One region of the Erwinia sp. L03-1 genome, then DNA from elsewhere that is predicted to be linked to it. Evidence: predicted binding sites of a transcription regulator. Region 1 holds the regulator's gene; each other region holds the start of a gene.
What was found. The regulator PurR, encoded in region 1, represses purine synthesis genes. The targets are predictions, from matches to a motif close to CANGCAAACGTTTGCNTG.
Positions count from the first base shown of each region.

Region 2: the regulator PurR is predicted to act here: its motif matches at 3,807-3,824, upstream of cvpA (colicin V production protein).
Region 3: the regulator PurR is predicted to act here: its motif matches at 6,006-6,023, upstream of serA (phosphoglycerate dehydrogenase).
Region 4: the regulator PurR is predicted to act here: its motif matches at 4,233-4,250, upstream of purL (phosphoribosylformylglycinamidine synthase).

Region 1 covers NZ_CM178762.1:2,533,180-2,541,073, forward strand. Annotated here, with positions in the region: gene eptA (phosphoethanolamine transferase EptA) at 1-1,222, shown strand, start outside; gene AC4PCC_RS11680 (TetR/AcrR family transcriptional regulator) at 1,322-1,912, shown strand; gene AC4PCC_RS11685 (alkene reductase) at 1,956-3,059, shown strand; gene gloA (lactoylglutathione lyase) at 3,195-3,602, shown strand; gene rnt (ribonuclease T) at 3,707-4,357, shown strand; gene AC4PCC_RS11700 (Grx4 family monothiol glutaredoxin) at 4,404-4,742, opposite strand; gene AC4PCC_RS11705 (C40 family peptidase) at 5,122-5,952, shown strand; gene cydH (cytochrome bd-I oxidase subunit CydH) at 6,008-6,097, opposite strand; gene purR (HTH-type transcriptional repressor PurR) at 6,382-7,407, shown strand; gene punR (DNA-binding transcriptional activator PunR) at 7,425-7,894, opposite strand, start outside.
Region 2 covers NZ_CM178762.1:1,332,692-1,340,585, forward strand. Annotated here, with positions in the region: gene AC4PCC_RS06210 (DedA family protein) at 1-199, shown strand, start outside; gene accD (acetyl-CoA carboxylase, carboxyltransferase subunit beta) at 345-1,256, shown strand; gene folC (bifunctional tetrahydrofolate synthase/dihydrofolate synthase) at 1,318-2,580, shown strand; gene dedD (cell division protein DedD) at 2,570-3,325, shown strand; gene cvpA (colicin V production protein) at 3,944-4,429, shown strand; gene purF (amidophosphoribosyltransferase) at 4,466-5,983, shown strand; gene AC4PCC_RS06240 (UbiX family flavin prenyltransferase) at 6,091-6,660, shown strand; gene argT (lysine/arginine/ornithine ABC transporter substrate-binding protein ArgT) at 6,942-7,724, shown strand; gene AC4PCC_RS06250 (histidine ABC transporter permease HisQ) at 7,821-7,894, shown strand, end outside.
Region 3 covers NZ_CM178762.1:729,637-737,530, forward strand. Annotated here, with positions in the region: gene pgk (phosphoglycerate kinase) at 1-422, shown strand, start outside; gene fbaA (class II fructose-bisphosphate aldolase) at 518-1,597, shown strand; gene mscS (small-conductance mechanosensitive channel MscS) at 1,835-2,725, shown strand; partial or broken gene AC4PCC_RS03420 (arginine transporter) at 2,926-2,988, shown strand; gene AC4PCC_RS03425 (oxidative stress defense protein) at 3,267-3,992, shown strand; gene AC4PCC_RS03430 (LysR family transcriptional regulator ArgP) at 4,075-4,971, opposite strand; gene rpiA (ribose-5-phosphate isomerase RpiA) at 5,164-5,820, shown strand; gene serA (phosphoglycerate dehydrogenase) at 6,125-7,360, shown strand; gene AC4PCC_RS03445 (5-formyltetrahydrofolate cyclo-ligase) at 7,634-7,894, opposite strand, start outside.
Region 4 covers NZ_CM178762.1:1,068,315-1,076,208, forward strand. Annotated here, with positions in the region: gene murQ (N-acetylmuramic acid 6-phosphate etherase) at 88-987, shown strand; gene yfhb (phosphatidylglycerophosphatase C) at 1,296-1,934, shown strand; gene tadA (tRNA adenosine(34) deaminase TadA) at 2,039-2,557, shown strand; gene mltF (membrane-bound lytic murein transglycosylase MltF) at 2,611-4,068, opposite strand; gene purL (phosphoribosylformylglycinamidine synthase) at 4,339-7,894, shown strand, end outside.

The DNA.
Region 1 (7,894 bases):
TACCCTGGTACGTATCAGCACCCGCCGCCCTGGCTGGATGAATGCGGTGCATCGCGTGGTCACTGCCCTCGCGTCGGTTGTTATTATCCTGCTGGTGGCTGCGCTGTTTTATAAAGACTACGCGTCGCTTATTCGTAATAACAAAGGGCTGGTCAAGATGATTACGCCTGCCAACGTTATTAGCGGCGTCAGCCACTATGCGGATAATCGCTGGTTTGCGGGCGATCAAAAGCTGGTGAGAATCGGCCTGGACGCGCACAAAGGCCCGCTAATTAAGGCGGAGCAAAAGAAAACGCTGGTGGTGTTTGTCTTAGGCGAGACGGGCCGCGCCGAAGACTTTTCGCTTGGCGGCTATGCCAGGGAGACCAATCCGAAGCTGGCGCGTGATAATGTCATCTATTATCCCAATGCCAGCTCCTGCGGCACGGAAACCGCTATCTCCGTGCCCTGCATGTTCTCCAATATGCCGCGCGCCCACTATGACGCCAGTCTGGCCCATCACCAGGAGGGCGTACTGGATATTATGGCCCATGCAGGCGTTAACGTACTGTGGCGCGAAAATGACGGCGGCTGCAAGGGTGCCTGCGACCGCGTGCCGCATACCGATATGACGAAATGGAAGGTCAGTGAACTGTGCCGGAGCAATTTTTGCCTCGACGACGTGCTGCTTCACCGCCTGAATAACTATATCGACAGCGTAAAGGACGACACGGTGATTGTGCTTCATCAGATGGGTAGCCACGGCCCGGCCTACTATCAGCGCTATCCCGCAGAGATGCGCCGGTTTACGCCCACCTGCGACAGTAATCAGATCCAGGACTGCGATCATCAGGCGCTGGTTAATACCTACGACAATTCGATCCTCTATACCGACTCGATGCTGGACAGCACCATCACCCTGCTAAAGTCGTGGAGCAGCAAATACAATGTGGCGCTGGTTTATCTCTCCGATCACGGTGAATCGCTCGGCGAGCATGGCATGTATCTGCACGGCACACCCTACGTTTTTGCGCCCAGCCAGCAAACTCATATCCCTTTCCTGCTGTGGATGTCAGACGACTATGCCCGCACCTATGACATTAACCAGACCTGCCTGCGGCAGAAAGCAAAGTCTGACGCGGTTTCACAGGATAATATTTTCCACACGCTGCTGGGGATGATGAATGTGCAGACCCGTGAATATCAGCCGACGCTGGATATGGTAAAAGCCTGTCAGTCTTAACGTTTGCGCGGGGGCGGATAAATCATTCCCTGCCCCCGCCTGCGGATCGGACGTGCAGTCAGGTTTGTAACAGACCGATCGGTCTGTTAAGGTAGAAAGATGAAAACGGCCCGACATGACACACGTGAACATATCCTGACCACTGGCGAAGCGCTTTGCGTGCAGCGCGGCTTTAACGGTATGGGACTGATTGAGCTGCTGAAAGTGGCTGAGGTGCCTAAAGGGTCGTTTTATTACTATTTCCCCTCGAAAGAGGCTTTTGGCGTGGCCATGCTGGAGCGTTATTTTGCGGCCGGACATGCTCACCTGCGCGATGCGCTTGACGCACAACCGGGCAATCAGCGACAGTCCGTGCTGGATTATTATCATCATTCCCTGACCCGCAGTCAGGAGATGGGTTTTACCGGCTGTCTGTCAGTGAAGCTTTCTGCCGAAGTTTGCGATCTCTCTGAACCGATGCGTAATGCACTGGATGCGGGCTCAAAGGCGCTGATATCTACCCTGGCGGGTGCGCTTGAGCGTGCCGTACACCAGGGCACACTGTGCCTTGACTATCCCGCCAGAGACTGTGCACAAAATGTCTATACGCTCTGGCTCGGCGCAAGCCTGCAAAGCAAAGTTTCCCGCGACAGCGCGCCACTCTTCAGTGCGTGGCAGGAAATGAAAAGAATGCTGCCCGCGCCCGCTTAAAAAAAAACACCTCAACTAGTCGACCGGTCTACCAGGAGTAATAATGGAACTTAAGACGCTTTTTACCCCCTTAAAAACCGGCGCGATTACCGTGTCGAACCGCGTGTTTATGGCACCGCTGACGCGTCTTCGCAGTATCGAGCCGGGTGATATTCCTACCCCGCTGATGGGCGAGTACTATCGCCAGCGCGCCAGCGCTGGCCTTATCATCACCGAAGCGACCCAGATCTCCGCTCAGGCAAAAGGCTATGCGGGCGCGCCGGGTTTACACTCATCTGAACAGATTGCAGCCTGGAAGAGTATCAATCAGGGTATCCGCGATGAGGGCGGCCACAGCGCCGTTCAGCTGTGGCATACCGGCCGCATCTCTCACACCAGCGTACAGCCCGGTGACGAGGCCCCGGTCTCCTCTTCAGCTATTAATGCCGATACCCGTACTTCATTACGTGATGATACCGGCGCGACCATCCGCGCGGCGACCTCCACGCCCCGTGCACTGACGCTGGATGAAATCCCGGGCATTGTGAATGATTTCCGTCAGGCGGTCATCAACGCCCGTGAAGCGGATTTTGACCTGGTGGAACTGCATTCTGCCCATGGTTATCTGATCCATCAGTTTCTCTCCCCGGCTTCTAATCAGCGCGCGGATGGCTACGGCGGCAGCGTAGAAAATCGTACCCGCTTTGCGCTGGAAGTGGTGGATGCAGCGATTGCGGGCTGGCGCGCCGATCGTATCGGCATCCGCATCTCCCCGCTGGGTCCTTTTAATGGACTGGACAATGGAGAAGATCAGGAAGAGGCGGCGCTGTACTATATTGGCGAACTGGCCAAACGTAAGCTAGCCTACCTGCATATTTCCGAACCTGACTGGGCAGGCGGCAAGCCTTACAGCGAGGCGTTCCGCAAGGCCATTCGCGCCGTCTATCCGGGAGTGATCGTCGGTGCCGGCGCCTATACGGCGGAGAAAGCCGAAACGCTGATTGAGCAGGGGCTGATAGATGCGGCTGCCTTTGGCCGCAGCTATATCGCCAATCCCGACCTGGTGGCGCGACTAAAGTCCAGCGCGCCCCTGAATGAGCCTCGCCCGGAGACCTTCTACGGCGGCGGCGCTGAGGGTTACACGGATTACCCTGCGCTCGGGGATTAAGGCTTTAGCCTCAGGGCTGCCTGGATTACGTCCGGCTGCGAACGCCGCTATACTGAATATTTACCGTTGTCGGATGATAACGCTTACCACATATTTACCGTTATCGGATGATAACGCTTACCACAAGAGGATGTTATGCGCTTACTTCACACTATGCTCCGCGTTGGCGATTTGCAGCGTTCAATAGATTTTTACACCAACCTTCTGGGCATGCGCCTGTTGCGCACCAGCGAAAACAAAGAATACAAATACACGCTGGCTTTTGTGGGCTATGAGGAAGAGAGCGAAGGGGCAGTGCTTGAGCTGACCTGGAACTGGGGCGTTGAAAAATATGACCTCGGCGATGCTTATGGTCACATCGCGCTGGGCGTTGATGACGTTGCCGCCACCTGCGATCGCCTTCGTAAAGCAGGCGGCAGCGTGGTGCGTGAAGCCGGCCCGGTAAAGGGTGGCTCAACCATTATCGCTTTTATTGAAGATCCGGACGGATACAAAATCGAGCTGATTGAGAACAAGCACGCCGGCCACGGCCTGGGTAACTGATACCCGCGGGTGCTTTCGGGCACCCTCTCCCCCTCTTCCCCTGCTGCATCCCGTACTGAAATTTGCCATAATACGCGCTGCATTTTTTCGCCTGTGAGATCCTGATGTCTGAATCGAACGAACTTAACGCCCTGAGCAGCCGTTTTCGCGGTTTTTATCCGGTGGTCATTGATGTGGAAACCGCCGGGTTTGACGCTAAAACCAATGCGCTACTGGAAGTCGCCGCCGTCACGCTGAGAATGACTGAGGATGGCTGGCTGGAGAAAGACGAAACGCTTCACTTCCACGTTGAGCCGTTTGAAGGATCTATCCTGATGCCAGAAGCACTGGCGTTTAACGGCATTGACCCCGGCAATCCGCTGCGCGGCGCGGTCAGTGAATATGAGGCGCTGCATGCCATTTTCAAGATGGTGCGTAAGGGCATCAAAGAGCGGGGCTGCAATCGCGCCATTATGGTGGCCCATAATGCGACCTTTGATCTTAACTTTATGAATGCGGCGGCGGAGCGGTCAGGCCTGAAGCGTAATCCGTTTCATCCCTTCGGGACCTTTGATACCGCTGCGCTGAGCGGGCTGGTGCTGGGACAAACGGTGCTGGCTAAAGCCTGCCTCGCGGCCGGTATGCCTTTCGATAGCAGCCAGGCGCACTCCGCGCTGTACGACACCCTGCAAACCGCCGATCTGTTCTGCGAGCTGGTTAACCGCTGGAAGCGACTGGGTGGCTGGCCGCTGCCCATTGCCGACAGCGAGGCATAAAAAAAGCGGGGATCGTCGATCCCCGCTTTGCAAACCCAGCGAAAACTTACTCAGCCGCGTCAGACGGATATTTTTGCACCGTCTCTTTAATTAGCTGCAACAGTTCACCGCGCTGATACATCTCGATGATGATATCGCATCCGCCCACCAGCTCACCGTCGATCCACAGCTGTGGAAAGGTCGGCCAGTTAGCGTATTTAGGCAGCTCGGCACGAATATCCGGGTTCTGCAGGATATCAACATAGGCAAAACGTTCGCCACAGGCTGACAGCGCCTGAACGGCCTGTGCTGAAAAGCCACAGCTTGGCAGTTTCGGAGAACCTTTCATATACAGCAGAATCGGGTTTTCTGCTATCTGGCGCTCAATTTTCTCAACAGTACTCATAAATGCCTTCCTATAACGGATACTTCGTGTTTATTTATTGTAGCGACTCTGGCCCCCTGATGAAAACGACATTTTCAGTAAGGGAATTATCCTGGGGGTTCCGCGTGGCGAATTATCCAGCGGTAAAAACAACAAAATAACATTTGCCTGAGCCTGACGCCGCTGCTGTCACGGCTTACCCCGGGTTGATGAGCACATAACCAGCTGATTATGCTGAAATTGCCAACAATTACTTGTTGTACATCATTGAAACAAAAAAGACCTTACCTTTTGTTAAAGAGTTAGATTAGAATTGCGCTCACTTGTCTGCCGTATAGCAGATATCCTAATTTAGCCGAGCTTCTGCCTCTGGCGGGAGCATAAACAGTTAATGGTAACGATGCGTTTACTTATCACGCTCCTGATGCTGGCCTTCGCGCAGCTCTTTTTTAATGTGGCGCACGCATCGCCACATGCTCCAGTTAATGCAAACCACCATAAGGTGGAAGGCAGTGCCGCCCGTGAGGACGATCGTCGTAAGCGGCGGCAGGTGAAGGGTAGCGTAACGAAAAAAGTTAAAGAGTCCACCCGCAAGTCACGCCGTATACCCGCCACCCGCCTTAAGGCCAAAAAAACGCTCGCGCCGCAGCCTGTATCGTCCCACTCCCGGAAATCTGGCCTCAGGCACAAAGCCGCTTTGCAGGCCAGTCTGGGTAAAAAGCATTATGGTCACCGTCGTGGCAAATCCGTCGAGCAGGGTGAAGAACTGACCGCCGAGGTACTTAGCGCCCCACTAAAAATGAGCAAGGCACACCGGGCGCGTTATCAAAAAGCGCGTCAGACGGCGATGAACAAGCTGATGGGCCAGCTGGGTAAACCCTACCAGTGGGGCGGAACATCGCCTAAAACGGGCTTCGACTGTAGCGGCCTGGTGTGGTATGCCTACAAGGATCTGGTTAAGTTTAAGATCCCCCGCACCGCCAATGAGATGTATCACCTGCGCGATGCGGCGAACATCAAACGCGGCGAGCTGGAGAAAGGCGACCTTGTTTTCTTCCGCATTAACGGACGCGGCACAGCGGATCACGTAGGCGTTTATCTTGGCGGCGGGAAATTTATTCAGTCGCCTCGTACCGGAAAAGATATTCAGGTTAGCGCGCTGGCTGATGAATACTGGCAAAGTCACTACATCGGCGCACGTCGGGTGATGACACCCAGAACGATCCGCTAATCTCCGCGTCGCGTAGTGAATATAAAAAGGCCGATCTGACGATCGGCCTTTTTTTTTAGTGCATGACGGCGGTAAAGCTGAAAATAATAATCATTAACAGCGCGCTAACGGTGGTTAGCAGAGACAATTTCAGATCGGTGTCCACAGATACTCCTTTATACCCTTACAGTTTGTGTCACCATCAATTTTCCCACACCCGGCGGTAAAAATCTCGTTTTCTCTGCTCAGCCTTGTTAGAATTCCATTTCGTTGCGCAACGGGTTGCGTTCGCGGTCTGCAACCGACGCAACAGGCCTGGCTGACTGCCCCCTTTTCCTTACTGACGCCACCGAATATTCATAAAAAACGGCGACGGATTTTGCCGTTTCAGGCAATCGTTTAACAATATACTTATCAGCAAGTTGCGGTAAGTACAGGAGTAGTGATTTCATGGCAACAATCAAAGATGTGGCTAAACGCGCCGGGGTGTCGACCACCACGGTGTCCCACGTCATTAATAAAACGCGCTTTGTGGCCGAAGCCACGCGGGAAGCAGTATGGACTGCCATCCGCGAACTGCATTATTCGCCAAGTGCGGTCGCCCGCAGTCTCAAGGTTAATCACACCCGGACCATCGGCCTGCTGGCAACGTCCAGCGAGGCACCCTACTTTGCCGAGATTATTGAAGCCGTGGAGAACAGCTGCTTTGCCAGCGGTTACACCCTGATTCTGGGCAATGCGCACAACGATCTGGTCAAACAGCAGGCGTATCTGTCAATGATGGCGCAAAAGCGCGTCGATGGCCTGCTGGTGATGTGCTCCGAGTATCCTGATGAACTGATCCAGATGCTTGAAGATAACCGAAATATTCCTATGGTCGTCATGGACTGGAGCGAGTCACGCGGTGATTTTACGGATACGGTGCTGGATAACGCCTTTGAGGGCGGTTATCTGGTAGGCCGCTATCTGATTGAGCGCGGCCATCGCGATATTGGCGTCATTCCCGGTCAGCTGGAGCGTAACACCGGCGGTGGCCGTCATGCCGGTTTTCTAAAGGCGCTATCCGAAGCGGGGATCACCCTGCGCGATGAGTGGCTGGTACAGGGTGATTTCGAACCCGAATCTGGCTATCGTGCCATGCAGCAAATTTTATCCCAGAAGCAGCGGCCTACCGCCGTATTCTGCGGCGGCGATATTATGGCGATGGGGGCGATTTGTGCCGCTGATGAGATGGGTCTGCGCGTTCCCCAGGATATCTCGGTCATCGGCTATGATAACGTGCGCAACGCGCGCTACTTCACCCCGGCCCTGACCACCGTTCACCAGCCAAAAGAGAGGCTGGGCGAAACGGCCTTTGAAATGCTGCTGGATCGTATTACCAGCAAGCGTGAGGAGCCACAGACGATTGAAGTTCATCCCAGCCTGATCGAGCGTCGTTCAGTGGCGGATGGTCCCTTTGTAGACTATCGCCGCTAACGCCATTAGCCGCCTGCTCATTCCTCTGCCCCCTCGTTCAGCCACTCATTATTGAGCGTCCCGGTGTCGCCAAGATAGTCGAGCAGCCAGCCCAGCGCGGGGCTGGCCTGCTGCTGCGACCAGCTGACGCAGCAGGGGCTGTCGGGGAATGTCGCGGTAAGCACAAGTTCAGTTAATGCGCCGCTGCTCAGCAGCGGACGGGCAAAATGTCCTGGCACCATTCCGACGCAAAGCCCGCCCAGCAGGCAGTCCGCAGCGCTCTCCCAATCGGGCACCACCAGCCGACGCTGATTATCCAGCGTCCAGGTAGTGCGCTTGGGCAGCGCGCGGGATGTGTCTTCCAGCGTCAGAGAGGGCCATTCGCGGATGGCTTCCTCGCTGACCGGTCCTGAGATTTCTGTCAAAGGATGGCGGGCGCTAACCACACAGCGCCAGTTCAGCGCGCCCATATTGCGAAAGGCAAAGCGCCCGCCAACGGGTATTGCCT
Region 2 (7,894 bases), 1.2 Mb from region 1:
CGCGCTGTTTAATGTGACGGGCGGACTGCTTTGGGTGCTGCTGTTTTCCTACGCGGGCTACTTCTTTGGTAACCTGCCAGCGGTACAGAAGAATATTCATTATCTGATTGTGGCGATAATCCTGGTCTCTATTCTGCCGGGCGTCATAGAGGTTATGCGTCACCGGCGTGCGGCAAAGCCGCCTAAATCGCAGTCGTAACGCATTAAACACGTGCCCGACGGCCAGATTTTTATCCACAGCGTCGGGCGGTTATGGTTTAATGAGCGACATTTACGGTCTGCGCTGCTGCGGCGGCGTGGAAAAAGAAAACTGGTTAAGCCAGGTTCAAACAGAAAGGTCATCAATGAGCTGGATTGAACGAATTCTCAATAAGAGCACAATCTCCCCAACGCGCAAATCCAGTATTCCGGAAGGTGTCTGGACCAAGTGTGACAGCTGCGGCCAGGTTCTCTACCGCGCCGAGCTGGAACGTAATCTTGAAGTTTGCCCGAAATGCGACCACCACATGCGTATGCATGGTCGCGATCGTCTGCACAGCGTGCTGGATGAAGGCTCGATGGTTGAGCTGGGCAGCGAGCTGGAGCCGAAGGATTTGCTCAAGTTCAGGGATTCTAAAAAGTACAAAGACCGTCTTTCAGCGGCTCAGAAAGACACCGGTGAAAAAGATGCTCTGATCGTTATGAAAGGCACGCTGTACGATATGCCCGTAGTTGCTGCTGCCTTTGAGTTCTCCTTTATGGGTGGATCGATGGGCTCGGTGGTCGGCGCGCGTTTTGTTCGTGCGGTTGAGCAGGCGCTGGAAGACAACTGCCCGATGATCTGTTTTTCAGCCTCTGGTGGTGCCCGTATGCAGGAAGCGCTGATGTCGCTGATGCAGATGGCGAAAACCAGCGCCGCGCTGGCAAAAATGCAGGCGCGGGGGCTTCCTTATATCTCCGTACTGACCGACCCGACCATGGGCGGCGTTTCTGCCAGTTTCGCCATGCTGGGCGATCTGAATATCGCTGAACCTAAAGCGCTGATCGGTTTTGCCGGCCCGCGCGTTATCGAACAAACCGTGCGCGAGAAACTGCCGCCTGGCTTCCAGCGCAGCGAGTTCCTCATCGAAAAAGGCGCGATTGATATGATCGTGCGCCGCCCGGTGATGCGCTTTAAGCTGGCGACGATTCTGGCCAAGATGATGAATCTGCCAGAGCCGCATGAAGACGCCCCGCAAGAGGTGGTCGAAGATGCACCTCAGAGCCACGAGGCCTGATTGATTCCCGAAAGGGCGCAAGCCCTTTCCCCAATGCACCGTAACGTTGTGAACGGGACACATGGATAATCTTCCTCAAGCCACGTCGCCCCTGGCCACGTGGCTTCATTATCTTGAGAATTTGCATTCTCAGGCTATCGAACTCGGGCTGGCACGCGTACAGCGCGTGGCTACCTCGCTCGACCTGCTTACCCCCGCCCCCTTTGTTTTTACCGTCGCGGGAACCAATGGCAAAGGCACAACCTGTCGTATGCTGGAAACGCTGCTGATGGCGGCTGGCTATCGCGTCGGCGTCTTCAGTTCGCCCCATCTGGTTCGCTATACCGAGCGCGTGCGTATTCAGGGCGAAGAGCTGGCTGAATCTGAGCATATTGCATCCTTTGTCGATATCGAGTCAGGGCGCGGTGAAACCTCGCTGACCTGGTTTGAATACGGCACGCTTTCCGCCCTGTGGCTGTTTAAACGTGCGGCGCTTGACGTGGTGATCCTTGAGGTCGGGCTGGGTGGCCGTCTTGATGCCACCAATATTGTAGATTCGGATGTGGCCGTGATCACCAGCATCGCGCTCGACCATACCGACTGGCTTGGGCCGGATCGGGGAAGTATTGGTCGTGAAAAGGCGGGCGTGTTCCGTGCCGGGAAACCCGCCATCGTGGGCGAGCCCGATATGCCAGACACTATCGCAGAAGTGGCTGATTCACTGGGGGCGCATTTATTCCGGCGGGGTCATGACTGGTCATATACCGCCCAGGCGCACTGCTGGTCGTTCAGCGATGCACAGGGTACGCTGAGCGGGCTGCCGCTGCCGCAGGTGCCCTTACCCAATGCGGCGACGGCGCTGGCTGCGCTGCGTGCATCGCCGCTGAAAGTGGATGAGGCTATCCTGCGCGAATGGCTGGCTAAGGCCGTGTTACCGGGGCGCTTCCAGACCGTCGCACAGGGGCCACGGGTAATCCTTGACGTGGCGCATAATCCTCATGCGGCGGCTTACCTCGCCGAACGATTAGGCGAGCTGCCTGACGTTGGCAGGACCCATGCCGTGGTCGGTATGCTGCACGACAAAGACATCGCCGGTACGCTGGCCTGCCTCAGCCCGGTGATCGATAGCTGGTACTGCGCGCCTCTTGATGGGCCGCGCGGTGCCACGGCTGAACAGCTGATGGCGTATCTGCCCGCGGCGAAGGCATTTTCCAGCGTGGCTGACGCATATCGCCAGGCACTGAAGCAGGCAGCGGAACAGGATATTGTACTGGTATGTGGCTCATTCCATACCGTAGCTCAGGTAATGGAAACGATAGAAGCGGAGAACGGCAGTGGCAAGTAAGTTTCAGAACCGTTTAGTCGGAACCATCATCATTGTGGCGCTGGGCGTGATCGTGCTGCCAGGGCTGCTGGACGGTAAAAAGAAGCACTATAAAGAAGAGTTTGCGGCAATCCCGCTGGTGCCAAAACCGGGCGATCAGCAGGAAACCGATATGGTTCCGTCGGTAACACAACCACTGCCCGCCCAGCCACCGGAAGGTGCCGCGACGATGGGCAGCAACAGTGAGAACAGCTCGCAGGCTGAGAGCGGTTCAACGGCGCCGCAGTCGGTAAACGAGCCGGATGTGGTCGCACCGCCTCCGGTCCAGCCATCTAAACCGGCTGCTCAGCCGAAGCCGGTTGAAAAGCCGAAGCCCGTCGAAAAACCGAAGCCGGTGGAAAAACCGAAACCGGTTGAAAAGCCTGCGCCGAAGCTGGTTGAAAAGCCGCGGCCCTCCGCAGAAGATGAATCCACCACTGTAGCGGAGTCGCGCCAGAAAGCGCAGCCGGAAGCCGCGCCGTCAGGCCAGGCCTGGGTCGTACAGCTGGGCGCACTGAAAAATGCGGCTAAGGTGAATGAGATCGTCGCGAAACTGCGTCTGTCCGGCTACCGGGCCTTTACTCAGCCCTCTACGCCGGTCCAGGGGCAAATCACCCGCCTTTATGTCGGCCCCGACGCCTCCAAAGCGAAAATGCAGGCCGCCGTTGGTGAGCTACAGGGAATTTCCGGACTGGGCGGCGTGGTTAAACCCTACAGCGCGCACTGATAACCTGCCTCGCAGACCTGTGGATCAGGGATAATCCCGGGGCTGCGGGGCTGCGGGGCTACTTGTGGTATGAAGGAACAGGATAAGCACGTTGGTATTCGCGGTATGAAGGAACAGCATAAGCACGTTGGTGCTCGCGATGAAGGAACAGCATAAGTACGTTGGTATTCGCGATGAAGGAACAGCGTTAGCGACGTGGGTATTAGGGTACAGGAAACATAGAGGGTGCCTGTGATTTGCGCAGGGTTGTTCAGCGCCGTGGACTGTTAGTCTGTACCTGTTAATCTGAAAGCCTCAGCCTTACAAAGCAGTTAATTGCGTGCCTGAGTCCCTTGCATTATCGCTCCCAGTTGCTCCATTATTTATTATGAATCAAATAATTACTTTATCAGAGTGCAGCATCCTCATGAGCGGATGAGAGACGACATAAGTGCGTATTATTTTTGCGCAACATTTTAATTAAACTGGCAAAGGAAAACCGTACGCAAACGTTTTCTTTTTCTGTTAGAATTCGCCCCGAACTCCGGTTACGTCCTCTTTTTCTGCATGGTGAAGCACGTTTCTCACAGGCAACAAGAGGCGGGATCTGAGGCAGGGGCACAGTCGCTGGAAGAGTTCATGGTCTGGATAGATTACGTCATTATTGCGGTTGTCGGTTTTTCGGCACTGGTCAGCCTGATCCGCGGGTTCGTTCGGGAAGCTTTATCACTCGTCACCTGGGGATGCGCATTTTTTGTCGCCAGTCATTATTACGCCTTCCTGGCCGTCTGGCTCACTGGATTCAACGATGAACTGGTCAGAAATGGGATCGCTATTGCGGTGTTGTTCGTTGCCACGCTGTTAGTCGGGGCCATCGTCAACTACGTTATTGGTTCACTGGTTGAAAAAACCGGGCTGTCGGGTACTGACCGGGTACTCGGCGTCTGTTTCGGGGCGTTGCGCGGCGTGCTGATCGTATCGGCGATGCTGTTCTTCCTTGATACATTCACCGGCTTTTCTAAAAGCCCGGACTGGCAACAGTCCCAGCTGGTCCCCCAGTTCAGCTACATCATCAGGTGGTTTTTTGACTATCTGAAAAGCACGTCGAGTTTTTTGCCCCGGTAATTGAGCCGGGGTTGCGGCTTATGAGGAAATGACCCTATGTGCGGTATTGTCGGAATCGCCGGTTTTATGCCGGTCAACCAGTCGATTTATGACGCGTTAACGGTGCTACAGCACCGTGGGCAGGATGCCGCTGGCATTGTCACCATCGATGCACTGAATTGCTTCCGCCTGCGTAAAGCAAACGGTCTGGTTAGCGATGTATTTGAAGCCCGCCATATGCAGCGTTTGCAGGGGAATATGGGGATTGGCCACGTACGCTATCCTACTGCCGGAAGCTCAAGTGCTTCTGAAGCGCAGCCCTTCTACGTCAACTCGCCTTTCGGCATCACACTTGCGCATAATGGTAACCTGACCAATGCCCACGAACTGCGCCGCGCGCTGTTTGAAAGCGGTCGTCGTCACGTGAACACCACCTCCGATTCTGAAATCCTGCTGAATATCTTTGCGCAGGAGCTGGATCGTTTTCAGCACTACCCGCTGGAAGCAGAGAATATTTTTTCGGCGGTTGCGGCCGTGCATCAGCACGTTCGCGGCGCTTACGCCTGCGTGGCAATGATTATTGGCCATGGCCTGGTCGCTTTCCGCGATCCTAACGGCATTCGCCCGCTGGTTATCGGCAAACGCGGCATGCAGGACGGTCGCTGTGAATATATGGTGGCCTCTGAGAGCGTGGCACTTGATACCCTGGGCTTTGAATTCCTGCGCGATGTGGCGCCGGGCGAAGCGGTCTATGTGACCGAGAAGGGCCAGCTTTTCACCCGTCAGTGCGCGGAAAACCCGAAATTCAATCCCTGCCTGTTTGAGTACGTCTATTTTGCCCGCCCGGACTCGTTCCTGGACAAAATCTCCGTCTACAGTGCACGGGTGCGCATGGGCACCAAATTGGGCGCGAAAATCGCCCGTGAGTGGGAAGATCTGGATATTGATGTGGTGATCCCCATTCCGGAAACTTCCTGCGATATCGCGCTGGAGATCGCCCGCATCCTCGACAAGCCGTATCGTCAGGGCTTTGTTAAAAACCGCTATGTCGGCCGCACCTTTATCATGCCGGGGCAGCACCAGCGCCGCAGCGCCGTGCGCCGTAAGCTGAACGCTAACCGCGCGGAGTTTCGCGGCAAGAACGTCCTGCTGGTTGATGATTCCATCGTGCGTGGGACCACCTCCGAACAGATTATCGAGATGGCCCGTGAGGCAGGCGCGAAAAAAGTCTACCTTGCCTCAGCGGCACCGGAAGTGCGTTTCCCTAACGTCTATGGCATTGATATGCCCAGCGCGACGGAACTGATTGCGCACGGACGTGAAGTGGAAGAGATCCGCCAGCTGATTGGTGCAGATGCGCTGGTGTTCCAGGATCTGAATGACCTGATCGAAGCCGTACGTGAAGAAAACCCGGATATCGTTCAGTTTGAGTGCTCGGTCTTTAACGGTATCTACGTGACCAAAGATGTCGATCAGCGCTATCTTGAGTATCTCCAGTCGTTACGCAATGACGATGCCAAAGCAATGGCGCGTCAGAATGAAGTAGAAAACCTGGAAATGCACAACGAAGGCTAATACCCTTAGCGAGAGTGCAACAGAGTTGATGGGCTGGAAGCGATTCCGGCCCATTTGTTTTTTTGGCGGGCGGGAGCTGGCCTTTCAATGATTAAAGCAGGTTAACCATGAAACGACTCATTATTGGCATTTCAGGCGCCAGCGGCGTGATTTATGGCGTTCGCACGCTGCAAATATTGCAGCAGGTCAGCGGGGTGGAAACGCACCTGGTAATGAGTCAGGCGGCGCGACAAACCCTGGCGCTGGAGAGCGATTATTCGCTGCGTGAGGTCCAGGCGATGGCCGATGTGGTTCACGATGCGCGCGATATTGCTGCCAGCATCTCCTCTGGCTCATTCAAGACCGAAGGGATGGCTATCCTGCCGTGCTCAATGAAAACCCTTTCCGGCATTGTTCACAGCTACACCGACGGGCTGCTAACCCGCGCGGCAGACGTGGTGCTGAAGGAGCGTCGTCGGCTGGTACTTTGCGTAAGGGAAACGCCGCTGCACCTTGGGCACCTGCGTATGATGACCAGCGCGGCGGAGTTAGGCGCAATCATTATGCCCCCCGTTCCTGCCTTCTATCACCGTCCTCAGCAGATAATGGATATTGTCGATCAGACAGTTAACAGAGTGATAGATCAGTTTGATATCGAACTTGATAAGGATCTGTTTACGCGCTGGCAGGGTGCATAAAATTCGCTTCCCTGCCCGACATTAGTGCAATAGCGGGCGCTGAATCGCATTTCGTGCATCTGATGCACCAAAATGCAACATTGCCGCCGCTCCGCCTCAACAAATCTGCTATATATTTCCTCAGAATCCGGGCGCTTACGCTGTAACAGAGCGTGGCGACCGGGCTGCGCAACCGTGGGGCACACCCGCGTAAAAGTGGCATGAAACCTGCAAATAACATTGGCCATAACGGCGCGAACAGATCATAACGCCATAATAAAAGTTCATCTTGAGGGTAATCTATGAAAAAGCAGGTCCTGGCTCTTTCTCTGCTGCTGGCTCTCTCTTCCGCAGGTAGCGCATTTGCTGCCGCACCGAAGACGCTGCGCATTGGTAACGATCCTACTTATGCCCCCTTTGAATCAAAGAATGCCCAGGGGCAGCTGGTTGGGTTTGATATCGATCTCGCTAACGAGATCTGCAAACGTATGGAGACCAAATGTACGTATGTAGAGAGCGATTTTGACGCGCTGATCCCCTCGCTTAAGGCGAAGAAGATTGATGCCATTATCTCTTCCCTCTCGATTACCGAAAAACGTCAGCAGGAGATCGCCTTCTCTGAAAAATTATTTGCAGCCAATGCCCGTCTGATTGCGCCAAAAGGCTCCAAACTGTTGCCAACCGTGGACTCGCTGAAGGGCAAAACTATCGGACTGCTTCAGGGTACCACGCAGGAAACCTATGCAAATCAGGAGTGGCGTCCAAAAGGCGTAACCATCACGCCTTATGCAAACCAGGACCAGGTGTATCAGGATCTGACGGCGGGTCGAATTGATGCGGCTTTCCAGGATGAGGTTGCCGCCAGCGAAGGGTTCCTGAAACAGCCTGCGGGTAAAAACTTTGCTTTTGCCGGTCCGGCGGTGAAGGATGAGAAGATCTTTGGCGTGGGAACCGGAATAGGCATGCGCAAAGATGAAACCGATCTGAAGGCGGCCATCGACAAAGCTTTTGAATCGATGCGTAAAGATGGCACCTACGACAAGCTGGCTAAAAAATATTTCGACTTTGACGTGTACGGCGGTTAAGAAAACCTGTCAGGGGGCTTGCCGAAAATGGCGGCTCCTGTTTTACCTGCCTGCTGTCGGTAAAACGCGTAGTGAAATTTAAGACAGGAAATGCTTATGCTGTATGGATATTCTGATGTCATTTTCAGGGGCGCGCTGGTTACGCTTGAGCTGGCCCTCAGCTCGGTGCT
Region 3 (7,894 bases), 1.8 Mb from region 1:
AGTTTAAAATCCCGGTCCCAACTGACTCCCGCGTCGGCACGGAATTCTCTGAAACTGCGCCTTCGACCGTGAAGAAAGTAAGCGAAGTGCAGGACGATGAAGAGATCATGGACTTCGGTGACGAAACTGCCGAAGCCATGGCTAAACTATTGAAAGAGGCCAAAACTATTCTGTGGAACGGCCCGGTTGGCGTCTTTGAGTTCCCTAACTTCCGTAAGGGTACGGAAATCGTTGCCCGGGCAATTGCAGAGAGCGATGCATTCTCTATCGCCGGTGGCGGTGATACGCTGGCAGCCATCGATCTCTTTGGCATCGAAGATAAAATCTCCTATATCTCTACCGGTGGCGGTGCTTTCCTTGAGTTCGTGGAAGGTAAAAAACTGCCGGCGGTTGCCATGCTTGAAGAGCGTGCGAAACAGTAACCTCTGGGGCGGGGGCTTGCCTCCCGCCAGAATGATTTGCCTGCCTGGCAGGTTCATTATCTTTTCATACGACCGACGAAACAGGACACAAGAACATGTCTAAAATTTTTGATTTCGTAAAACCAGGCGTTGTCACCGGTGACGACGTACAGAAAATTTTCAAAGTGGCGAAAGAAAACAAATTCGCTCTCCCGGCAGTAAACTGCGTAGGCACTGACTCCATCAACGCCGTGCTGGAAACCGCTGCAAAAGTAAAAGCGCCGGTCATTATTCAGTTCTCTAACGGCGGCGCCGCATTTATTGCGGGTAAAGGACTCAAGTCCGATAAGCCACAGGCGGCGGCTATCCTGGGCGCTATCTCCGGTGCGCATCACGTTCACCAGATGGCTGAACACTACGGTGTGCCGGTTATTCTGCATACTGACCACTGCGCCAAGAAACTGCTGCCGTGGATCGATGGTCTGCTGGACGCGGGCGAAGCGCACTTTGAAAAAACCGGCAAGCCACTGTTCTCTTCCCACATGATTGATCTGTCAGAAGAGTCTCTGGAAGAAAACATCGAAATCTGTAGCGGTTACCTGAAGCGTATGTCCAAACTGAACATGACGCTGGAAATCGAACTGGGCTGTACCGGCGGTGAAGAAGATGGCGTAGATAACAGCCATATGGACGCATCAGCCCTTTACACTCAGCCAGAAGACGTTGATTACGCTTACGAAAAACTTAACGCTATCAGCCCGCGTTTCACCATCGCGGCTTCATTTGGTAACGTTCACGGCGTCTATAAGCCGGGTAATGTGAAGCTGACCCCACCCATCCTGCGCGATTCTCAGGACTATGTGAGCAAGAAACATAACCTGCCGCACAACTCTCTGGATTTTGTTTTCCACGGGGGATCCGGTTCTTCTGCCGCAGAGATTCAGGAATCTATCGGCTACGGCGTGATCAAAATGAATATTGATACCGATACGCAGTGGGCAAACTGGGACGGTATCCTGCAGTATTACAAAAAGAACGAAGGTTACCTGCAGGCGCAGCTGGGTAATCCTGAAGGCGCAGATAAGCCGAACAAAAAGTACTACGATCCACGCGTATGGCTGCGTGCCGCACAGTCTTCAATGATTGTGCGTCTGGAGCAGGCCTTTAAAGAACTGAACGCGGTAGACGTACTGTAAGTAATAAGCTGACTGTAACTGGTCGCTCAAACGTAGCGGAGGATCTCTCACGAGGTCCTCCGTTTTTTTTGGCGGATTTTTAATCCGGGAACTGCCGCGCCGGGGGAATCAAGCTTCTCCATCACGACTTATTTGGCATCTGACGACTTTTTTGATTACCCTTAATCTCTGGAATGTCAGTGACAACTGGCTGTGGATGGCGGCCAAAGCCGCTGCGAACAACAACAGGATAGTCGAATGGAAGATCTGAATGTAGTCGATGGTATCAATCATGCCGGAGGATGGCTGGTACGAAACCAGGCGCTGCTGCTAAGCTATGCGGTCAATATTGTCGCCGCTCTTGCGATTATCTTTATCGGGATGATGGTTGCCCGCGTCATCTCCAGAACCCTGAACAAAGTTCTGCGCGCCCGACATATTGATGCCACCGTAGCAGACTTTCTCTCCGCGCTGATACGTTACGCCATTATTGCCTTTACGCTGATTGCGGCGCTGGGAAGGGTCGGCGTACAAACCGCTTCGGTCATTGCCGTGCTGGGTGCCGCAGGTCTGGCCGTCGGTCTGGCGCTTCAGGGATCGCTGTCAAACCTGGCGGCTGGCGTGCTGCTGGTAACCTTCCGTCCGTTCCGCACCGGCGAATTTATTGATATCGGCGTGATGGGTACGGTACAGAGCGTACAGATTTTCTCCACCACGCTGAAAACGAGTGATGGTAAAGTTGTCGTGGTGCCAAACGGTAAAATTATTGCCGGTAATATCGTTAACTACTCCCGTGAACCCAACCGCCGCAACGAATTTATCATCGGGGTCGCCTACGACGCGGATGTGGATAAAGTCATTGCGCTGCTGCGTGAGGTGGTTGAAGCCGACAGCCGCGTGTTGCAGGATATGGGCGTGCAGATTGGTCTCAACGAACTGGCCGCTTCCTCGCTTAACTTCGTGGTGCGCTGCTGGAGCAGTGCAGGAGACCTGCAGAACGTCTACTGGGATCTGATGAAGAACTTTAAGCGTACGCTGGATGCGAACGGCATTGGTATTCCTTATCCGCAGATGGATGTTCACCTGCATCAGGCTAACGTGCCTGAGGCTGAACCCTCTGCGCCAGCCCGCAGCCCTTCCGGGGCGTAATAAGCGGTGAATACGAAGGCGGAAATCTGAATGACGGCCCAGCCGTTGTTCAGCACCTTCCGCCTTTACTTTCCCGCCTGGCATTAGCCTGACTAATAAACAATTAGAATTTTAAATTTCAACGACTCACTCCAGATAGATACACTCGCCTCACTTTTACCTCTGAGGTGTTACGGATAATCGCTGTCTTCTTCCAGGGTATGGCGCTCGGCGCGGCGTTGATCCTGCCGCTGGGGCCACAAAATGCCTTTGTATTACAACAAACTGGGGCGCACTACGCAGCGCCCTGAGTAGACGATGGACTCTGCAGGCTATGCCCTCAAGCTGGCACAGCAGGCATTAGGGAGCGGATAACAAGGCCTTATCGCCTGAGCCTTCAGTTTCCACCCTTATCCCCGACCTTGAACTAACGGCTGGAATTGACGTCAAAGTCTGGTTCGACAAAAGCCGCTAAAATAAGGCTGTTGCATGTTAACCGCATAATTACCTTAGCCTGCCGGTTATCGGCAGGCTGACTGAATAGCCCCCACGGAGGAACCTGGTGAAGCTTACTAAACTGGCGCTGGCCGCCATTATTGGATTAGGTACTATTCCCCTTACTGCGCTGGCAGATGAATTGCCAAACGGCCCGCACGTCGTGACCTCTGGCCAGTCCAGCATTGACGCCACCCCCGATATTGCCACGCTGGCCATCGAAGTGAATGTTTCGTCAAAAGACGCAGCAGACGCTAAAAAACAGGCTGACGAACGTGTTGCGCAATATTTTGATTTCCTGCAGAAAAAGGGCATTGATAAGAAGGACATCAACGCGGCTAACCTGCGTACCCAGCCAGAGTATGATTATCTGAAAGACGGTAAATCGGTACTGAAAGGGTATCGCGCCGTACGTCAGGTGCAGGTCACGCTGCGTCAGCTGGATAAGCTTAATGCACTGCTTGACGGTGCCCTTAAAGCGGGCCTGACGGAGATTCGTTCCGTAGATCTGGGCGTGGCGAATCCGGAGACCTACCGTGATAAGGCGCGTCAGGCGGCCATTGAAAATGCCACGCAGCAGGCTGGTGCGCTGGCGCAGGGCTTTAACGCTAAGCTGGGGCCGGTTTACAGCATTCGTTATCACGTTGCCAACTATCAGCCCATGCCGATGGCCCGCATGTTTAAAGCAGCCAGTGCGGCACCCATGACCTCGGCTGAGCAGACCTACGAACAGCAGACGATTCACTTTGACGATCAGGTTGACGTGGTATTTGAGCTGCAGCGGACCCCCTGAACCCAGGGGAGAGCTCTACTCCACCGGTCGTTTCAGCCGCGCCGACGCGTCCCCTGTGGGGTCGCATTGGCGCGGCTTTTCGTTATTCGCTCTGACGCAATACCCGATGACCATGGGATATCAGCGCGTCCGTTACCTTGCGCATCAGGCGGCTTTCCGGGGCGAAACGGTGCCAGTAGAGCATCCGACGCTGAAACAGTCCGGGCGTCAGGTCAATCAGCTCCCCCTCGGCCAGCTCACGCTCTATTTGCAGATGAGGGATCATGCAGCAGGTGGTTCCCTGACGGGCAAGCTGAACAAAGGCCTCTGAAGAGTTCACGATGTGGCAGGGGACGCTACCGGGTGACAGATCAAAATTTTGTTGTAAAAAAGCCTGATGCATATCGTCCAGATGATCAAACGCCACGGCCGGGGCTTTCAGCAGGGCCGATCGCGTCACGCCGTTAGGGAAATAACGGGCAGCGAAGTCTTTAGAACCCACGAACAGATAATCGAGCGCGCCAAGCTGGTCAATCAGGCAGCTGGGCAGCGGCTGCGGCTGAATACTGACCGCGCCGACCACCTCACCACGACGCAGCCTTTCCTGAGTGCGGCTCTCATCTTCCACCTGGAGATTCAGGCGAACCGGAGAGTCGGTTAATACCGTTTTTAACGCAGGTAAAAGCCAGGTTGCAAGACTGTCGGCGTTGACCGCCAGCGACAGCAGAAGCGGGGTGGTACCGCCGTTTTCATCACCCAGCCACTCCTCTTCCAGCAGCTCAACCTGATGAAGCAGCGCCAGCAGCTTTTGCCCCTGTTCGGTGGGTCGCGGCGGCACGGTACGTACCAGCAGCGGCTGACCAAACATGTTTTCCAGCTGCTTGATACGCTGGGAAACGGCGGACTGGGTAATACAAAGTTTCTGTGCTGCACGCTCAAAACCGCGCTCGCGAATGACTGCATCCAGCGCCTGAAGCGTACGATAATCCGGGCGTTTCATTGTTCGTTTGATCTCTTTCAGGTGAGGAATCAGCACTATGCCACATTTTTTCTCGCTTTCCCTGCGCAATAACGTGCTTAACCCTCCGCTTGTTTGTGGGCTGTCTTCCAGACTGACAACAAATGCACTGTTTTCTGCAAGGGTTGTTTTATACTACGCGCACACAGTATCAGTACGGATTCTAAACATATTATGACGCAGGATGAACTGAAAAAGGCGGTCGGCTGGGCCGCACTGAAATACGTACAGCCGGGAACGATTGTTGGCGTAGGTACGGGGTCTACCGCCGCTCATTTTATCGATGCGCTGGGGTCTGTCAGGCACCAGATTGAAGGAGCCGTATCCAGCTCCGATGCCTCTACCGCGTTATTAAAAGCGCTGGGAATACCGGTTTTCGATCTGAACGAGGTTGACTCCCTGTCGGTTTATGTCGACGGCGCTGATGAAATTAATGCCTCCCTTCAGATGATCAAAGGCGGCGGTGCTGCGCTTACGCGTGAAAAAATTATTGCCGCCGTGGCCGAAAAATTTATCTGCATCGCTGACAGTTCCAAACAGGTGGACGTATTGGGTCATTTTCCACTGCCAGTTGAGGTTATCCCGATGGCGCGTAGCTATGTGGCGCGTGAACTGGTCAAGCTGGGTGGGCTGCCGGAATACCGTCAGCATGTCCTGACTGATAACGGTAACGATATTCTCGACGTGCATAATCTTCAAATTATGGATGCCGTCGCGCTGGAAAAGGCGATAAATGCACTGCCTGGCGTGGTCACTGTCGGGCTGTTTGCGGCGCGCGGTGCCGATATTGCCTTAATCGGTACGCCAGAGGGCGTTAAAGTCCTTCAGTGAGGATCTGACCTGCGCCTCAGGGCGCGGGATAATTTTAGTTAAAAAACATCTTTTCTTTCAGACCTGGAAATATAGTGACTTATATCACATAAACTCCGCAGGTCGGCCGATCGCACTGGCGCGAGGCTTTACACCGTGATTATCTGCCAGTTTGCCCCCTGATGCGTCGCTGCCATGCTGCCTGCCGGGCAATCGTTTGTATTGCCGCAGGCGTAGATTTTGATACTTTGACAGAAGGCTGCCTTATATCTGAAAAATATTGTGAGGTCAGCTCCTTCTGAAGTCTGATAAATAGGGTCGGGAAATGTCAAAAGTATCACTGGAGAAAGATAAGATTAAGTTCCTGCTGGTGGAAGGCGTACACCAGAGCGCGATCGATAATTTGCGCGCGTCAGGCTATACCAACATCGAATTTCATAAAGGCGCGCTGGACAGTGAGTCGCTGAAAGCCTCCGTTCGTGATGCGCACTTTATCGGTATCCGCTCACGCACGCATCTTAGCGAAGAGATCTTCGCAGCGGCTGAAAAGCTGGTAGCGGTGGGCTGTTTCTGCATTGGAACCAATCAGGTTGACCTTAATGCAGCAGCGAAGCGCGGGATCCCGGTTTTTAATGCGCCTTTCTCCAATACCCGATCCGTTGCTGAACTGGTAATCGGTGAACTGCTGTTGATGCTTCGTGGCGTACCGATGGCCAATGCCAAAGCCCACCGGGGCGTCTGGAATAAGCTGGCGGCGGGTTCCTATGAGGCGCGCGGCAAGAAGCTGGGTATCATTGGCTACGGTCATATTGGCATGCAGCTGGGTGTGCTGGCGGAAAGCCTGGGGATGCACGTCTATTTCTACGACATTGAGAACAAGCTGCCATTGGGTAATGCCACGCAGGTGCGCTACCTGTCCGAGCTGCTGAATATGAGCGACGTGGTTAGCCTGCACGTACCGGAAACGGCATCGACGCAGAATATGATGGGGCCAGAGGAGCTGGCGATGATGAAACCGGGCTCGCTGCTGATTAATGCCTCTCGCGGGACGGTGGTAGATATTCCTGCGCTGTGTAAGGTGCTGGCCGACAAACATCTCGCCGGGGCGGCAATTGACGTATTCCCGGAAGAACCTGCGACCAACAGCGATCCGTTCAATTCACCGCTTTGCGAATTTGATAATGTGATCCTGACGCCGCATATTGGTGGTTCAACGCAGGAAGCGCAGGAAAATATCGGCGTCGAAGTCGCGGGCAAGCTGGCGAAATACTCCGACAACGGCTCAACGCTCTCAGCGGTTAACTTCCCGGAAGTCTCGTTGCCGATGCACGGTGAGCAGAGTCGTTTACTGCATATTCACGAGAATCGCCCGGGTATCCTAACGGCACTTAACAACATTTTTGCCGGGCAGGGCATCAACATTGCCGCACAGTATCTGCAAACCACACCGCAGATGGGCTATGTGGTGATTGATATCGACGCATCACATGAGGTTGCGAATACGGCACTTCAGCTAATGAAGGCGATTCCAGGCACTATCCGTGCCCGTCTGCTTTACTGATAATTGACTTGTCCGCCCGCCTTAATACGGCTGTGCGGTGTAGTTTAACCGGGTTTCCAGGCCGGACTTCCCGGTCGCGAGCGGGCATCCTTGCCCGCCGCTCCCTGAGCGCAGTATCCTTATTTCAGCTGCTTTTAGTAAAACCATTTTCGTATTTACGAAGTTCTTATTTTTTTGAATTTAAACGATTATCGAATTTGAATATGTCGACTCGCTTTTAAATTTGCTGACTTCAGGTTCGTGTATTTACCTGATGCACTCAAAACGCCGTATTCACCACTGCCAAACCTTAGAGGGCGTAATGATTACCGGCAGCGGCACGTCCCAGTCTGCTCCAGGTAGCGCCTCCACCTGCTGACAATCGTGAGCCAACCCTACCGGTAACAGCCCATGCTGCGGCCAGTACTGCAGCGTCCGGTCATAAAAACCGCCACCCATACCCAGCCGTTGCCCCTGCGCATCAAACGCCACCAGAGGTACCATCAGCACATCCAGATCGCTGAGCGTTGCCAGATTACGAATATCCAGCGGCGG
Region 4 (7,894 bases), 1.5 Mb from region 1:
TAAAAGTGAGCCCCGATGCCCGACTGCGAATATAATATTCCTTACCAGGTTATATTACTGAATTAAAAATTCACACATGAGCCCGTTATGAATCTTGGTACCCTGATTTCGGAAACACGCAATAGTGAAACAATGGATCTCGACAGCCTCTCAACGCTTGAGATGGTAACGGCATTCAATCAGCAGGATGCAAAGGTGGCGGAAGCCGTCCGTCTGACGCTGCCCCAGGTTGCGCAGGCCGTTGAGGCGGCTGCTGCCGCGTTTAGTGCAGGCGGGCGGCTGATTTATATGGGCGCAGGTACCAGCGGGCGTCTGGGCGTGCTCGATGCCTCTGAGTGCCCGCCAACCTTTGGCGTCCCTCACGGCCAGGTTATTGGGTTGATTGCAGGCGGCCCCGGTGCGCTGCTTAAGGCGGTCGAAGGCGCTGAAGACAGCGAGCAGCTGGGAATTGATGATTTGCAGGCGCTAAACCTGACCTCAGCCGACATGGTTGTTGGGCTGGCCGCCTCTGGCAGAACGCCGTATGTGATAGGGGGATTACGTTTTGCCCGCCAGCTGGGCTGCCGTACGGCGGCGGTTTCCTGTAACCCGGATTCGCCCATTGCCCGAGAGGCTGAAATCGCCATTTCTCCGGTGGTGGGGCCGGAGGCGCTGACCGGCTCAACCCGGCTGAAATCGGGTACGGCGCAGAAGCTGGTGCTGAATATGATCTCTACCGGCGCGATGGTTAAAGTCGGCAAGGTCTATCAGAATTTGATGGTAGATATGCAGGCAACCAACGTTAAGCTGGTCGATCGAGCCTGCCGGATGGTGTGTCAGGCCACCGGCTGTACGGCACAGGAAGCGGAGCATGCGCTAAAGCAGACCCACTATGAGGTGAAACCCGCCGTGCTGATGGTGCTTACCGGCCTTTCAGCCGCGCAGGCAAGCGCAGGGCTGGCAAAGCATAATGGATTTCTCCGTGCCGCCCTCGGAGATAAAGCATAAGCTAACGCGCTGCTAACTCAATAGCGGTACTTATAGCGCTCCAGGTGGAGCCAGGCAGATAAGCCGGCGAGCGCAGAGATGCGTGAGCCGAGGCGCCAGGGAGGGATTTACGCCGTGTCTGCGTTTTGCATGATACAACCGTGTGCGCAAAGTATTACGCACAGCTCTATGTAGCATTAGCGTCCACAATGCAGTGTGACAGCCGCTACGCCGGGGCGTCGCGTTGGCGTTCATCATTATCGCTGCTAAGGTATGAGTATCGTGCACGGCACAAAGTACAGAATTTAATGATATCCAGGGAGTAATGTTTGATAACCGGTCAGCAACGACGCGTAGTTTTTTTCGATCTTGATGGCACGCTGCATCAGCAGGATATGTTTGGCACCTTTATGCGCTACCTGCTGTGGCGGCAACCGCTCAACCTGCTACTGGTAGTGCCGCTGCTGCCGGTCATCGGTGCTGGCCTGCTGATCAGCGGGCGGGCGGCGCGCTGGCCAATGAGCCTGCTGCTATGGTCGATCACCTTTGGCCACAGTGAAGCCCGGCTCTGTGCACGGGAAAAAACCTTTGCCACCTGGTTTCGCCAGCGCGTCACGGCTTTTCCCGTCGTGCAGCAGCGCCTGACCGACTATCTCAACAGTTCCGACGCCGACGTCTGGCTGATCACCGGTTCCCCACAGCCGCTGGTAGAGCAGGTCTATTTCGACTCGGCCTTTCTGCCGAAAGTGAAGCTGATTGCCAGCCAGATGCGTCGCGGTTACGGTGGTCGCCTGCTGGCAATGCGCTGCCTGGGGCATGAAAAAGTCGCGCAGCTTGAGGAGCAGATCGGTACGCCTCTGCAACTCTATAGCGGCTACAGCGACAGCAAGCAGGATAACCCGCTGCTGTTTTTCTGCCAGCACCGCTGGCGGGTGACGCCGCAGGGACAGCTCCAGCAGCTGGAATAGTCTTCTCTTCCCGCCCGCCTCTTCTCACGACGCCTGATGCCTGCACATATGTTATTTCAGGGGCAGGCGTATATAATGCCCGGCGTTTTAAGCTGGAGACTCAGGTGAATACGACCACAGACGACGAATTCTGGATGGACCATGCGTTAATGCTGGCGCGTCGGGCATGGGAAGAGGGCGAGGTGCCCGTCGGGGCCGTTCTGGTGCAGAATGGTCAGATTATTGGTGAGGGCTGGAATCGGCCCATTGGTCATCACGATCCTACCGCGCATGCGGAAATTATGGCCATCAGGCAGGGCGGTATTGCGCTGAAAAACTATCGGCTCTGTGATACGACCCTTTACGTCACGCTGGAACCCTGCGTGATGTGTGCGGGCGCGATGGTCCATGGCCGTATCGACCGACTGGTATTTGGAGCCAAAGATCAGAAAACCGGCGCGGCCGGTTCGCTGATGGATGTACTGGGCCATCCCGGCATGAATCATCAGCTGAAAGTTGAGCAGGGGATCCGGGCGGAAGCCTGTGCTTCCCTGCTTAGCGACTTCTTCCGCCAGCGGCGTGTCGAGAAAAAAGCGCAGCGCGAGTTAGCGCGGCAACAGGCTTCCGGCGATAAAACGGGCTAAACAACGGCGCGTCATACCGCTCCACCACCGCACAATATCAGCCCATTAGCCCATCAGTTCAGCGCGATCTGCGGTTCCACCGCCGGATAGGCGTGGCCCAGCTGAGCCTCAAGTGCGGCCTGCTGGGCCAGCCTGCGCTCCTGCTCTTGTAAATATCCCGCCAGGCTGAGCTGGTAAATACGGATATTCTCCACGTAGTTATAGGCCTCCTGCCCGCGCGCATAGCCATAGCTGGTCTGGCTGTAATAGCGTTTCTGGCTGAGCATCGGCAGGCGCAGCTTCACGTCGGCCCAGCTATCCGGATTGCCATTCTGCTTCTGCGTCAGCGTTCGCGCGTCCAGCATATGGGCATAGCCCATATTATAGGCCGCCAGCGCAAACCAAATCCGCTCATCTTCCGGGATCGTCTGCGGGATCTTTTCCATCATTTTTTTCAGGTATTCACTGCCGCCGCGAATACTTTGCTCCGGGTCGGTACGATCGCTGACCGCCAGGCTCTCTGCCGTATTGCGCGTCAGCATCATCATGCCGCGTACGCCGGTAGGGGAGGTTGCCTGCGGGTTCCAGTGTGACTCCTGCCAGGAGATCGCGGCGAGCAGGCGCCAGTCGATGGCGCTGGCGTACTTTTCAAACAGCGGGCGAATGGCGGGCAGCGTGCCATCAATGGCGCGCAGGAAGGTGCGCGTATCAACATAGTCGAAGGTGCCGACATGTCCGAGATACTTCTCCTCCAGCCGTGCCATCGCCCCCTCTTCAGCCATCGCATTGAAGTAGTCAAGCATCGCCGCATCCAGACTGTCATCGCGGTCACGCTGAATATACCAGGTGACAGGCTCCTCTTCCGTGATATCAAACGCCACCGCCAGCTGCGGGTGGATCCGCTGGAGCAGGGCAATGGAGACGGAATCGCCCACGGTATAATCAAGTTTGCCGTCAGCGACCGCTTCCAGCAGCGTGCTGGGACTCTGATCGGTGGAGATGGCCCAGTCGAGATGCGGATACTGCGCCTGCTTCATGTTTCGCAGCGTAGAGAGATAAGCAGAATCGGAGGCCACCGTCAGGCGCCCCTTCAGGTCTGCCAGACTTTTAGGGCGCGGTTGACCCATACGGTAAACCAGCTGCTGTGAAACGGAGTAATAGGCGGGTCCGGTACGAAAGTGTTTCAACCGGTCGCTGCTATAAATCAGTCCCGCCGCCAGCACGTCAGCCCGATCGTCGTCCAGGTCGTCAAACAGCTCACTCAAATTCTGACGAACGGTTACCTGTAGCTTAACGCCCAGATAGCGGGCAAAACGTTTCGCCAGCTCGTAATCCATACCGGCCGGTGCTTTATTGATGGTGTAGTAAGTCAGCGGGGAATTTAGCGTGCTGACACGCAGAACGCCCCGCGATTTTATCTGCTCAATACGGTCCTGCGACCCCCCATGCCAGGGGATCGCAGGCCACAGTGCCAGCGCGAGCAGCACGGTGATCAGCCCGATGAAAAGATAATTAAATTTTAGGTGTTTCAAATAGTTATCTCTCTAATTCGCTCAGGTTTCTGCCTTTAGCGGCAGTATATGTTGTTTGTATTGGCTCCCGAGCGTGGGGCATTTTGCGCAACTCATGTCCCTTGCGCAACAGAATTAATATGGAATTGGGTGATTTTCAGCCAATTCCGCAGGTCGATATATTCTGCGCAAACGGTTTCGTAAAGGGCGGGGATTCTCTATAATGGCCCCCGTTTTCCCTGTTGCGCCCAAAGAAGCGTCGCCCGGCGCTTCGAAGACGAGAGATCTTTGATGATGGAAATTCTGCGTGGTTCGCCCGCTCTGTCGGCATTTCGTATTAACAAACTGCTGGCCCGCTTTCAGGACGCTCACCTGCCGGTGAGTGATATATACGCTGAGTACGTCCATTTCGCCGATGTCAGCGCGCCCCTAAATGCAGAAGACAAGGTTCGCCTGCAGCGCCTGCTGAAATATGGCCCCTCTCTCGCCGAACACACCCCCGAAGGACGGCTGCTGCTGGTAACGCCTCGTCCCGGCACGCTCTCACCCTGGTCGTCAAAAGCGACCGATATCGCCCATAACTGCAGTCTGCCGCAGGTCAGGCGTCTTGAGCGGGGGCTGGCTTTTTACATTAAAGGCCCGTCATTGACCTCCGCACACTGGTCGCAGTTGGGTATGATGCTGCACGACCGGATGGTGGAAGTGGTGCTGACTGAGCTGGGCCAGGCTGAACAACTTTTTGTTCAGCACGAACCAGCGCCACTCCAGAGCGTCGATGCGCTGGGCGAAGGACGTAGCGCACTGGAGCAGGCCAACCGCAGGCTGGGCCTGGCGCTGGCAGAGGATGAAATCGATTACCTGCTTAGCGCATTTCAGACCCTCGGGCGCAATCCAAACGACATTGAACTCTATATGTTTGCTCAGGCGAACTCCGAGCACTGCCGCCATAAAATCTTCAACGCCGACTGGATCATTGACGGTGAGCAGCAGCCAAAATCGCTGTTCAAAATGATCAAGAATACCTTCGAGAAAACGCCTGACTACGTGCTGTCTGCCTATAAAGATAACGCGGCGGTAATGGAAGGCTCGACGGTAGGTCGCTTCTACGCCGACGCCGAGCGGCATCAGTACGACTTTCATCAGGAACAGACCGACATCTTGATGAAGGTGGAGACGCACAACCACCCTACGGCAATCTCCCCCTGGCCGGGCGCCGCGACCGGTTCCGGCGGTGAAATTCGCGATGAGGGTGCGACAGGCCGCGGTGCTAAACCGAAGGCGGGGCTGGTGGGCTTCTCCGTCTCCAACCTGCGTATTCCAGGCTTTGAACAGCCGTGGGAAGAAGATTTCGGCAAGCCGGAACGCATCGTCACGGCGCTGGATATCATGACGGATGGCCCGCTGGGCGGCGCGGCATTCAATAATGAATTTGGACGTCCGGCGCTGAATGGCTACTTCCGCACCTATGAAGAAGAGGTAAACAGCCACAACGGCATTGAGCTGCGTGGCTACCACAAGCCGATTATGCTGGCGGGTGGCATGGGGAATATCCGCGCCGACCACGTACAGAAGGGTGAAATTACCGTGGGCGCGAAGCTGATCGTTCTCGGTGGTCCGGCGATGAATATCGGCCTGGGCGGCGGCGCAGCCTCCTCTATGGCGTCAGGGCAGTCTGATGCCGATCTGGACTTCGCCTCGGTACAGCGTGACAACCCGGAAATGGAGCGTCGCTGTCAGGAAGTGATCGATCGCTGCTGGCAGCTGGGCGAGGACAACCCGATTCAGTTTATCCACGATGTGGGCGCGGGCGGCCTGTCAAACGCCATGCCGGAACTGGTTAGCGACGGCGGTCGTGGCGGTCGCTTCAACCTCCGCGACATCCTCAGCGATGAGCCGGGAATGAGCCCGCTGGAGGTATGGTGTAACGAATCGCAGGAGCGCTACGTGCTCTCCGTTTCGCCGGATAAGCTGGCGCAGTTTGATGCCCTGTGTAAGCGTGAACGCGCACCGTACGCGGTAATTGGTAAAGCGACCGAAGAACTGCATCTGGCACTTTCCGACAGTCACTTCAACACGCAGCCTATTGATATGCCGCTGGACGTGCTGCTGGGCAAAACGCCAAAAATGACCCGCGACGTCAGTACGCTGAAAGCGGTGGGTGAGCCGCTGGATCGCCACGATATTACCCTGGCCGAGGCGGTCAGGCGGGTGCTTCATCTGCCGTCCGTGGCGGAAAAAACCTTTTTGATAACCATCGGTGACCGCTCGGTGACCGGCATGGTGGCTCGCGATCAGATGGTTGGTCCCTGGCAGATCCCGGTGGCTAACTGCGCCGTGACCACCGCCAGCCTCGACAGCTACTACGGTGAGGCGATGGCGCTGGGTGAGCGTGCGCCGGTTGCCCTGCTGGATTTTGCTGCTTCCGGTCGCCTCGCGGTGGGTGAAGCCCTGACCAACATTGCCGCCACGCAGATCGGTTCGCTGAAGCGTATTAAACTTTCCGCCAACTGGATGGCGGCGGCGGGCCACCCGGGTGAAGATGCCGGTCTGTACGAAGCGGTTAAGGCGGTAGGCGAGGAGCTTTGTCCGGCGCTGGGCATTACTATCCCGGTCGGCAAGGACTCCATGTCGATGAAAACCCGCTGGAAGCAGGGCAACGAACAGCGCGAAATGACCTCGCCTCTGTCGCTGGTGATCACCGCCTTCGCGCGCGTCGAGGATGTCCGCCGTACCGTGACGCCGCAGCTGCAACCCGGGCAGGATAATGCGCTGCTGCTTATCGATCTGGGTAAGGGGAATAACGCGTTGGGAGCGACCGCGCTGACGCAGGTTTATCGCCAGCTGGGCGACAAGCCAGCGGATGTGCGCGATGCCAAACAGCTGGCGGGCTTCTTTAACGCCATCCAGACGCTGGTGGCCGCGGGCAAACTGCTGGCCTACCACGACCGTTCAGACGGTGGCCTGCTGGTCACGCTGGCAGAGATGGCGTTTACCGGCCACTGTGGACTCCAGGTCGATATTGCCACGCTGGGCGATGACGCGCTGGCGGCGCTGTTCAACGAAGAGCTGGGCGCGGTTATTCAGATTGCCGCCGCCGATCGCGCTCAGGTTGAGCAGGCCTTTGCGGATAACGGCCTGGCCGACTGCGTTCACGTCCTTGGCAGGGCACAGGAAGGGGATCGTTTTGTCATCACCTCGGGCGAATCTGCGGTTTACAGCGAGAGCCGTACCCAGCTGCGCACCTGGTGGGCAGAAACCACCTGGCAGATGCAGCGACTGCGTGATAACCCGGACTGTGCCGATCAGGAGCATGAAGCGAAGAAAAACAGTCGCGATCCGGGTCTCAACGTCGCGCTGACGTTCAGGCCGGAAGAGGACGTTGCCGCGCCGTTTATCGCCACCGGCGCGCGGCCAAAAGTGGCCGTTCTGCGCGAGCAGGGGGTTAACTCTCACGTTGAAATGGCGGCAGCCTTCCATCGGGCAGGCTTCGATGCCGTTGACGTGCATATGAGCGACCTGCTGGCGGGGCGCACCGATCTGCAACGTTTCCAGACGCTGGTCGCCTGCGGCGGTTTCTCCTATGGCGACGTGCTGGGCGCGGGTGAAGGATGGGCGAAATCCATCCTGTTCAATACCCGCGTGCGTGACGCATTCGAAGCGTTCTTCCACCGCCCGCAAACGCTGGCGCTGGGAGTCTGTAACGGCTGTCAGATGATGTCCAATCTGCATGAGCTGATCCCGGGTAGCGACGCCTGGCCACGCTTCGTGCGTAATCAGTCTGAACGGTTTGAAGCGCGCTTCAGCCTGGTAGAAGTGGCTGCCAGTCCGTCGCTACTGCTGGATGGCA